Regions from separate parts of the Pseudomonas sp. NPDC087639 genome, predicted to be linked through region 1. Evidence: riboswitches for the same ligand, from Rfam matches in the RefSeq annotation. Region 1 holds a riboswitch; the other holds the start of a gene.
The links. A riboswitch is a leader RNA that binds a small molecule or an ion and turns the genes downstream of it on or off. The one in region 1 is predicted to bind cobalamin.
Positions count from the first base shown of each region.

Region 1 (5,259 bases):
TACTTTTGCCGGGAGATCAGCAGTTTGGCCGGTGCCTGAATCAGTTGTTCAGCCAGTGCCAACGCCGCACTTTCCGCTACTCCATAGCAACCGGTGCGTTCATAGGCGATCTGCGAGTGGTGACTGAGCTGTTGCTGGTAACTGGCCAATTGTTCACTGCTGAAGTACAGCAACGGCAAGGCCAATTGTGCGGCGAGTTCTTGTAAGCCCGGCTCATCACGCTTCAAGTCGATACTTGCCAGGGCTTTGACTGCTTCCAGTTCGATGCGATGGGCCTGCAAGGCTTGATCGAGTAACGCGCGCAGCGTGCTGGCGGGGCAGCCGCGCTGGCAGCCCAGACCGACCACGAAAGTCGGCGCTGCGCGGTTATTCGTCATGCGTGGTAGTGGCCATCGCTTTTGCGGCGGAACAACCAGGCACTGATCAGGCCCAGGGCCAGCCAGAACGCCACGTTGGTCAACTGCGAAGCGATTTTGAACTGTGCTTCGAGGGCTTCTGGCGCCAGCATCGAATGCACTTCCGGTTGCGGGGCGCCAATCACATGCGGCACGGCAAGGATCGCCACACCGAGGATCTTCATCAGCCAGTGACGGCTGAACGCGATCAACGCCAGACCTGCGGCGGTGGAGGCGGCTGTGCTGATCCACCAGAGCTGCCGTGAAGCCAGATCCGCCGCAGCAGTGCCTGGCAATTCAGGCGGCAAGCCCAGGGTCGGTGCCAGAACGAACGTAGCGTAACCGGCCAGACCCCAGAGCAGACCTTGCGAAGTCTTGGTCGGTGCACGCAGGGTGTACAGGCCGGCAAGCATCAGGGCAAAACCCACGGCCACCACCAGATTGCCGCCGGTGGTCGATACCAGGCGCTGCCAGCCGTCTTCCGGCTCCCACGCTTCAGCATCGTGAGTATGGGCAGTGGCACCGGCAGCGTGTTCGTGAACCTCAGCCGCCGGTTCGGATTTTTCGTAGGTCTCGGCCTGCAGAATCAGCGGCGAAACCCAGAAACTTTGCAGCAGCGTAAGGAGCAGGGCGGCCAGAAGACCGGTGAAACCTGCGGTTTGCGCAATTCGCTTGATCATGTCGGCAGGTCTCAGTGGCACGGGAACGCGGCGCTGTGGCGGGTATCGTGGGCGGCGTTGTGCACTGCTTCGATGTGCGAGAAACCGGCGAAGTAAACCAGGCTGGCGCCGAGGATCGACGCGAAGATGGCGGCGGTCAGGCGTTGGCTCAGGGTGCTGGTGCTGGCGATTTTATCCGTGTTGCTGCCGGTGCTGCTGATGATCGACATGGCGCTTCCCTCTGGAATGTCAGCGGGGTAATAGAGCGCATGAAAACCCCTGCGAATCGGGCACGCAGGGGTTCGAACAGCGCCCGCCCACCGCGGGTTTGTTATGTTCAGCGACGCAAGTGCGCACTGTGTGTTGCGGGCCGGTCTCCGGGCTCACGAGGGGTTGGCGTCAGGCCGACCTGCAAGCGTCACCTTCCCATGCCGTCATGGCACAGTGGATTCGACGCTTCTCTCGCTTACCGTTGCGGGGGCAGCACCGGACTGACATGGCTTTAGAGTAAAGCACATGATTCACCGGTTTCCCGTTTCACCCTGTGAAGGGCACCCGTAACAAGTTGCGTAGGAGAGCATGTTGGGGGGATTTGAGTCAATTGAATGGGGGCATATCCGTTGCTGCGGTGATGGCTTATTACGGTTCCGCCCTTACGGCGGGTCACTTTGGCAAACGCCCCAAAGTAACCAAAGGTCTGTGCCCTGACGTTCGGCCCTCGCTGTGGCTCGGGTTCCTTCGCTCCGGGATCGATCCGGGCGCATCGCCTCCGGTTTGCTGCGCTGCACCTCCTCTCGATGTGTTCGACTGCGTCGAACGGTCGCTGCGCTCCCACCCCCGGATCAATCCCTCCACTCAGCCTGCCGACGGGCGTTTTAGGTCAAGAGCGGTACTCGAGCTAACGCTCATTGTGTTGAGTGGGGCGGCATGCGCCGCAGGGTTCGCGCGGCTCGAAACTGTGGGAGCCAGCCTGCTGGCGATGGCGGCCTACGAGCCGACCAATCTCTATCAAATGTACCCAATCCCTGTTGGAGCTGGCTTGCCAGCGATGGCGGCCTGACAGCCGACCAAGCTCTGGTGGGTGTACTCATTCCTTGCGAGCTTCCGAAGCTGCGATCTTTTGATCTGTTTTGGCTTTGGCTTTGGCTTTGGCTTTGGCTTTTGATCTTGCTCTTCAGCCCATCGGCAGGCCGAGCGAAGGTGTTCATCCGGGGGGTTGGCGCGCAGCGCCGTGCGGCGAGGCCGCATCCATCGAGAGGAGGTGCAGCGAAGCAAACCGGAGGCGATGCCCCCGGATGGACACCGTAGCGAGGGAACACTGAGCCTCAGCGAAGTGCCGTACGTCAGGGAGCAGCCCTTTTGGTTACTTTTGGGGCGTTTGCCAAAAGTGACCCGCCGTAAGGGCGGAACCCTAAGCAGCCGCTACCGCAGCAACGGATATGCCCCCAATCCAAACATTGACCCGCCCCCACACCATGCGTAGCCTTGCGCTTTCGAGGTTCTTCGGCGCGTGCCGAAGCTAAGAAGGGAACGCGGTCAAAGCCGCGGCTGCCCCCGCAACTGTGAACGGTGATGTTCGCTGCCACGCCACTGCCAGCCCCTGCAAAAGGGCGCCAGCGGGAAGGCGCAGCAAACGCCAGGCCCCAACGCCTGAACACCGTCAGCCAGGAGACCTGCCTCGTCACAGATTCTCACTACAACCGGGCGGGGTGATCCGGTGGCGAATGCTTCCGGCGCGTGCTCGCGTTGCCGGTTCTCGTCCCGTATGCCCGCCACCTTGCCAAAGGGCATCCGATGAAAACACTGGCCAAACTCCCCGTCACCATCGTCACCGGCTTCCTCGGCTCGGGCAAAACCACGTTGCTGCGGCACATGCTCGACAACGCTCAGGGCCGCCGCATCGCGGTGATCGTCAACGAGTTCGGCGAGCTGGGCATCGATGGTGAGATCCTCAAGCAATGCACCATCGGCTGCACCGAAGAAGAAGCCAACGGTCGCGTTTACGAACTGGCCAACGGCTGCCTGTGTTGCACCGTTCAGGAAGAGTTCTTCCCGGTGATGCGCGAACTGGTTGCCCGTCGTGGCGACCTCGACCACATCCTCATCGAAACCTCCGGTCTGGCCCTGCCAAAACCACTGGTACAAGCCTTCCAATGGCCGGAAATCCGCAGCGCCTGCACCGTTGACGCGGTGATCACCGTGGTCGACAGCCCGGCCGTGGCTGCTGGCACCTTCGCCGCGTTCCCGGATCAGGTCGACGCCCAGCGCAAACTCGACCCGAACCTGGACCACGAATCGCCGCTGCACGAGCTGTTCGCCGACCAACTGGCCAGCGCCGATCTGGTCATCCTCAACAAGGCCGATCAGACCAGCCCGGAAGACCTTGCGCGCGTACGCCTTGAAGTCGCCGAAGAACTGCCGCCAGCAGTCAAAATCGTCGAAGCCAGCAACGGTCGCCTGCCGCTGGACGTGCTGATCGGCCTCGGCGCCGGTTCCGAAGAACACATCGACAGCCGCCACAGCCATCACGATCACCACCACGACGGTGACGACGACCATGATGACCACGATCACGACGCTTTCGATTCGATCTCCATCGAGCTGCCGCAAGCCGACGAAAGCCTGCTGCTCGACGCCCTGACGCAACTGGTGGTCCAGCACGGCATCCTGCGTGTGAAGGGTTTTGCAGCGATCCCGAACAAGCCGATGCGCTTGCTGATTCAAGGCGTGGGCACGCGTTTCGACAAGCATTTCGACCGTCAGTGGGGCGCCGAAGAAGCGCGCGTCACGCGTCTGGTGTTGATCGGTCAGGAACTCGACGCCGCTCAACTCGAAGCGCAACTGCGCGCTGCGCTTAGCGTTTAAGCCATGCACCTGCTCAGGACCCAGCCCGGCGGTTTCGTGTCGGATGACAACATTGCCGACCTTGGCCAAACCCCCGCCGAGCTGGTGATCCTGTGCAGCGGCGACTCCAGCCTGGCGCTGCTCGCCGAAGCCGCGCAGCAGTTGCCCGAGGATTATCCGAGCCTGCGTCTGGCCAACCCGATGCAGGTGCAGAATCACGCCTCGGTCGATTTGTACGTCGACGAAGTGTTGCGCCATGCCAAGGTGATTCTGATCTCGCTGCACGGCGGCATTGCGTATTGGCGCTACGGTGTCGAGCGTTTGGTCGAGCTCGCCGAGCGTGGCGTGCAGGTGATCATGGTCCCGGGCTGCGATCGCCCCGATCCGGAACTCAGCGATCTGAGCACCGTCGCAGCCGAGGATCGCGACCGGCTCTGGCAGTTCTTGCGCCAGGGCGGCATGGGCAACGCGCTGGATTTCTTCAGCTGTCTGGCCAACCGTTGGCTGGCTCGCGATTACACCTGGGGCGAGCCGCAAACCCTGCCGCGCACGGCGATTTACCATCCGCAAAAAACCTCCGCCGCACTGAGTGACTGGCAAGCCGAATGGCTGCCCGAGCAACCGGTGGCGGCGGTGCTGTTTTACCGCTCGCACCTGCAAGCGGCGAACACGGCGTTCATCGATGTTTTCTGCCAGCGTTTACAGGCGGCGGGGCTCAATCCGTTGCCGATCGCGGTAGCCAGTTTGAAAGAGCCCGGCTGCCTCTCGGTGGTCGAGGATTGGCTGGATGAAGTCGAGGCGGGGGTGATTCTCAACACCACCGGTTTTGCCCAATCCAGTCCTGAAGCACCGGATCTGCGGCCGTTTCGTCGCAACATTCCGGTGATTCAGGCGATCTGCGCCCAGGACAACGAACCCGGCTGGCGTGACAGCGAGCAGGGCCTCGGCCCTCGCGATCTGGCAATGCACATTGCCTTGCCGGAACTTGACGGGCGCATCATCAGTCGGCCGATCAGCTTCAAGGATCTGGCCTGGCGCAGCGAGCGCAGCCAGTCCGATGTGGTCTGCTATCGGGCGCAACCCGAGCGCATGGATTTCGTCGCCGAACTGGCGCGCCGCTGGATTGATCTGGCCCGGGTGCCGAATGCCGAGAAACGGATTGCACTGATTCTCGCCAACTACCCGACCCGCGACGGACGCATCGGTAACGGCGTCGGCCTCGACACGCCGGCGGCGGCGCTGAATATCCTTCGCGCATTGCAGGCTGAGGGTTATCCGGTCACGGCAGAGTTGCCGGATACCGGCACCGAGTTGATTCAGCAATTGCTCGGCGGCGTCAGCAACGATCTCGACACGATTGA
Region 1 covers NZ_JBIUWI010000001.1:6,502-11,760, forward strand. Annotated here, with positions in the region: gene ACIOVB_RS00030 (cobalamin biosynthesis protein) at 1-377, opposite strand, end outside; gene ACIOVB_RS00035 (CbtA family protein) at 374-1,075, opposite strand; gene ACIOVB_RS00040 (CbtB domain-containing protein) at 1,087-1,284, opposite strand; cobalamin riboswitch at 1,405-1,628, opposite strand; cobalamin riboswitch at 2,534-2,750, shown strand; gene cobW (cobalamin biosynthesis protein CobW) at 2,849-3,919, shown strand; gene cobN (cobaltochelatase subunit CobN) at 3,923-5,259, shown strand, end outside.

Region 2 (5,259 bases), on a different contig from region 1:
GATCTGATCTTCTTCGCCACCAATGGTGGTTCGCAGGTCAGTCATGCGGGGATTTACGTCGGGGAAGGGCGCTTCGTGCATGCGCCGGCAACTGGCGGCACGGTGAAGCTCGATAGCCTTTCGAAGGCCTATTGGCAGAAGGCGTATTTGAGTGCCAAGCGTGTGTTGCAGCCTGAGCATCTGGCGCGTAACCCGTAATTCAAGCAGCACATCACCCAATGTAGGGGTGAGCCTGCTCGCGAAAGCATCGTGTCAGTCGACATCATCGTTGACTGAAACACCGCTATCGCGAGCAGGCTCACTCCTACAGTTGTTTTGGGGCAGGTCAAATTATTTGGTAGAAGAAACGCGCCAAACCTTGTTCCCCACATCATCCGCCACCAGCAAGCCACCTTGCTGGTCGATCACCACGCCTACCGGGCGACCCAGTGCGTTCTCGTCCTTGTCGAGGAAACCGGTCAGCACATCCACCGGTTGGCCCGTTGGCTTGCCTGCCGCAAACGGCACGAAAATCACTTTATAGCCGCTGTGCGGTTTACGGTTCCACGAACCATGCTGGCCGATGAACGCGCCTTCCTTGAACTGCGCCGGCAGGGTGTTGCCCCCGGCGAACGTCAGGCCCAACGAAGCGGTGTGGGGGCCGACGGCGTAGTCCGGAGCGATGGCTTTGGCGACCAGGTCAGGATTCTGCGGCTCCACCCGCACATCGACGTGCTGGCCGTAATAGCTGAATGGCCAACCATAGAAGCCGCCATCCTTGACCGAGGTAATGTAGTCCGGCACCAGATCGCTGCCGATCTCGTCACGTTCGTTGACGGCTGTCCACAGCGCGCCACTGGTGGGCTCCCACGCCAGGCCGTTAGGGTTGCGGATGCCTGAGGCAAAGATCCGGTGATTGCCGGTCGCCCGGTCCACTTCCCAGATCGCCGCGCGACCTTCTTCCTGATCCATGCCGTTTTCGCCGACGTTGCTGTTCGAGCCGACGGTGACGTACAGCTTGCTGCCGTCCTTGCTGGCGATAACGTTTTTCGTCCAGTGGTGATTCAGCGTGCCACCGGGCAGATCCGTCACCTTGATCGGCTGTGTCTTGATCTCGGTCGCACCGGCTTCGTAGTTGAAGCGCAGCAAACGATCGGTGTCGGCGACATACAGATCATTGCCAACCAGGGTCATGCCGAACGGCGAGTTGAGGTTTTGCAGAAACACCGTGCGGGTTTCAGCTACGCCGTCGTGGTCGGCGTCACGCAGCAACGTAATGCGATTCGGGCTTGGTACGCCGGCTCCGGCCTTGCCCATGACTTGCTTCATCACCCAGCCACGGATGCCTTTGCTGTCGTCGGGTTTTGGCGGGGCGTTGGTTTCTGCCACCAACACGTCGCCATTGGGCAGCACGTAGAGCCAGCGCGGATGATCGAGGCCTTCGGCAAACGCAGCCACTTGTGTGCCTGACGCGGCAGTCGGTTTTGCGCCCTCGGGCCAGCCGATCGCCGGGGCGATATTCACCGTCGGGATCAGGGTTTTATTCGGCTCAGGCAGTTTCGGTGACGGGCCGGTGCCGTCGGTGACTTGCAGGCTGGAGGATTCACCACAGGCGGCGAGCCCTCCGGCGAGAGCGATGACGAGAGCGAGCTGGGACTTGCGCATTACTGATCTTCCCTATGAATGCATTGACCTAATCATAGAGAAGCGCGCAAGCCCGATGGTTCAACTGCTCAACCGCGGGCCTCTTTGAACAGCACGGCGATGCCCGGGTGATAGTTGCCGGCTTCACTGCGCAACTTGCGGTAGGCATAGGGGAAATACCAGGCGACGGCGCAGGTGTGTTCCTTCTGTAGGTCGTCGACCATGTCCTGCAGTTCTTCGGGGCTGGCGCTGTGCTGGGCTTTTTGCGGCGCAACAAACAGGCAGCCGAGCTTGAGGTCGCTGGCGAAGCTGATGCGTTTGGCGTCGCTGGTGATTTCCAGCAGGGCTTGGGTCAGGTTGAGGTTGTTGACCCGAGGCCAGCGTTGCGTGGCCTGAATGTAAGCGCGGTCTTCGCTGCCAGCGAGGAACAGATCGGCGCGGGCATTGCGTTCGCCTTCTTCGTTCTGCTTGCGCGTGGCCGTCTGTTCAAGCGTAACCAGTTCGGCCATCCAGGCTGCCGCCGAGAGCAGCCCTAGATTGGCTTTTTCGTCATGCCAGTAGGGCGTGTCGCTGTCGCCGCGCACGGCGTTGTAACGGTCGATACAGTCAAACCAGCGTTCCAGCACCGGACGCAGAAATTCCAGGCGCGGGTTGCTGATGATCATGCCTTGCATGTGGCTCACCTTATTCTTGTGTGATGTGAGATTGTGGCTCTTTGATATCACTCTTGAGACTGTGGCACAAGATTGGCGTCAGATAATTGATCGGCGGCAGTTATTCGCCCGTTGGCCCCCTCTTTAATTGACGCTCCACCCCCAACCCTCTAACCTTCGCGGCTTGTTTCAGGTGCTCTGTGGCTTGCGTCGACAGAGTGAAACAGGGAAGCCGGTGAGGGTTGTCTTCAGAGCAAGTACGACCACGATCCCGGCGCTGCCCCCGCAACGGTAAATGAGTGAAAACTGCGTCTTGTGCCACTGCTCAACAGCGGGAAGGCGCGCAGTCCGGCGAACGCCGCTCATGAGCCCGGAGACCGGCCTGATCCATCCAGCGGCATCACGGTGGGCGATGCCAGGCTTTTTGCCGTCTATTCTTGTGCCTGCCCGCCGTTATCCAGCCTCAACGGAGAGCTCCCCCATGACTGATTCCCCCGAGCGTGACGAACGCCATCTGGCGCGTATGCAGCGCAAAAAAGCCGTGATCGATGAACGCATCGCCAACTCGCCTGACGAGTGCGGCCTGGTGCTGGTCCTGACCGGCAACGGCAAAGGCAAAAGCAGTTCGGCGTTCGGCATGCTCGCCCGCGCCATGGGCCACGGCATGCAGTGCGGCGTGGTGCAGTTCATCAAGGGACGCCACAGCACGGGCGAAGAGTTGTTCTTTCGCCGCTTCCCCGAGCAAGTGCGTTTCCACGTCATGGGCGAGGGCTTCACTTGGGAAACCCAGGATCGTCAGCGCGACATCGCCGCCGCCGAAGCCGCGTGGGAAGTGTCCCGTGAACTGCTGCGCGCTCCGTCGATCGGTCTGGTGGTGCTGGATGAATTGAACATTGCCCTCAAGCACGGCTACCTCGATCTTGATCAGGTGCTCAGCGACTTGCAGGCGCGTCCGCCGATGCAGCATGTGATCGTCACCGGTCGCGGCGCCAAGCCGGAAATGATCGAGATGGGCGACACCGTCACCGAAATGGGCATGCTCAAACACGCTTTTCAGGCTGGCATCAAAGCGCAAAAAGGCGTCGAACTTTGAATCAACCACGTCACTGCCCGGCGGTACTGATCGCCGCGCCGGCCTCCGGTCAGGGCAAGACCACCGTCACCGCCGCGCTGGCCCGTTTGCATCGCAATCAGGGGCGCAAGGTGCGCGTGTTCAAGTGCGGGCCGGACTTTCTCGATCCGATGATTCTCGAGCGCGCCAGCGGTGCGCCGGTGTATCAACTGGACATGTGGATGGTTGGCGAGCAGGAGAGCCGTCGCCTGTTGTGGGAAGCCGCCGCTGAAGCTGATCTGATTCTGATTGAAGGCGTGATGGGCCTGTTCGACGGCACGCCGTCGAGCGCGGATCTGGCGCGGCATTTCGGCGTGCCGGTGCTCGGCGTGATCGACGGTACGGCCATGGCGCAGACCTTTGGTGCGTTGGCGCTGGGCTTGGCGAAGTATCAGCCGGACTTGCCGTTCGCTGGAGTTTTGGCTAACCGTGTCGGCACATTGCGGCATGCGCAGTTGTTGGAAGGCAGTCTTACCGAAGGTTTGCGCTGGTACGGCGCGTTGTCCCGCGAGACTGGCATCGAATTGCCGAGCCGTCACCTCGGCCTGGTTCAGGCCAGTGAACTCAATGACCTCGATATGCGCCTGGACGCTGCTGCCGAAGCGCTTGCCAGCAGTTGCGAGGTAGCGCTGCCACCGGCCGTGGAATTTGCCGCGCCTGAGGTCATCACTGCAGAGCCGTTATTGAAAGGTGTACGAATTGCCATCGCCCGCGATGAAGCCTTTGCCTTCACCTATGGTGCGAGCCTCGATCTGCTGCGAGCGATGGGCGCTGAGTTGAGTTTCTTCTCGCCGATTCGCGACACGCAATTACCTGAGGCGGACAGCCTTTACCTGCCCGGCGGTTACCCGGAATTGCATCATGTGGCGCTGGCGCAGAACACCGCGATGCTCGACGCGATCCGTGCACACCATGCGGCGGGCAAGCCGTTGCTCGCCGAGTGTGGCGGCATGCTGTATCTGCTCGATTCGTTGACCGACGTTGAAGGCACTCGTGCTGAGCTGGTCGGACTTCTGGCGGGTGATGCGGTGATGCAAAAGCGTCTGGCCGCTCTGGCGCTGCAAGCGGTGGATCTGCCAGAAGGTTCGCTGCGCGGCCACACTTATCACCATTCCCTGACGACCACTGAATTGACACCGATAGCCCGGGGCCTGAGCCCGAATGGCGGGCGCGGGGCAGAGGCGGTTTATCGGGAAGGGCGGATGACGGCTTCGTATGTGCACTTTTATTTCCCGTCGAATCCTGTGGCTATCGCTGCGCTGTTTGCGGCTGACTCCGAAGTCGCCTTCGCGAGCAGGCTCGCTCCCACAGTTGAAACGGTGGTGACTGAAGAAATGCGATCCCCTGTAGGAGCGAGCCTGCTCGCGAAAGGGCCATGACAGACAACGCATTTTCCGAAGCCGAACGCGCAGCGGTCTACAAAGCCATCGCCGAACGCCGCGACATGCGCCACTTCACCGGTGGCACCGTCGCGCCCGAACTGCTGAGCCGCTTGCTCGAAGCCGCGCACCAGGCGCCAAGCGTCGGCCTGATGCAGCCTTGGCGATTCATCCGCATCAGCGACCGCACCCTGCGCGGGCAGATCCAGAATCTGGTGGAAGAAGAGCGCATCCGCACCGCCGAAGCCCTCGGCGAGCGCAGCGATGAGTTCATGACACTCAAGGTCGAAGGCATCAATGATTGCGCGGAAGTGCTGGTCGCCGCGCTGATGGACGATCGAGAAAAACACATCTTCGGTCGCCGCACGCTGCCGGAAATGGACATGGCGTCGCTGTCCTGTGCGATCCAGAATCTTTGGCTGGCATCGCGCGCCGAAGGACTGGGCATGGGCTGGGTCTCGCTGTTCGAGCCGCAAGCGCTGGCTGATCTGTT
Region 2 covers NZ_JBIUWI010000042.1:26,027-31,285, reverse strand. Annotated here, with positions in the region: gene ACIOVB_RS17875 (C40 family peptidase) at 1-198, shown strand, start outside; gene ACIOVB_RS17870 (PQQ-dependent sugar dehydrogenase) at 331-1,644, opposite strand; gene ACIOVB_RS17865 (hypothetical protein) at 1,713-2,297, opposite strand; cobalamin riboswitch at 2,451-2,677, shown strand; gene cobO (cob(I)yrinic acid a,c-diamide adenosyltransferase) at 2,758-3,369, shown strand; gene ACIOVB_RS17855 (cobyrinate a,c-diamide synthase) at 3,366-4,766, shown strand; gene bluB (5,6-dimethylbenzimidazole synthase) at 4,763-5,259, shown strand, end outside.
Region 2: it holds a riboswitch for cobalamin, as region 1 does, so the genes downstream of both, cobO (cob(I)yrinic acid a,c-diamide adenosyltransferase) here and cobW (cobalamin biosynthesis protein CobW) in region 1, are expected to answer to the same signal.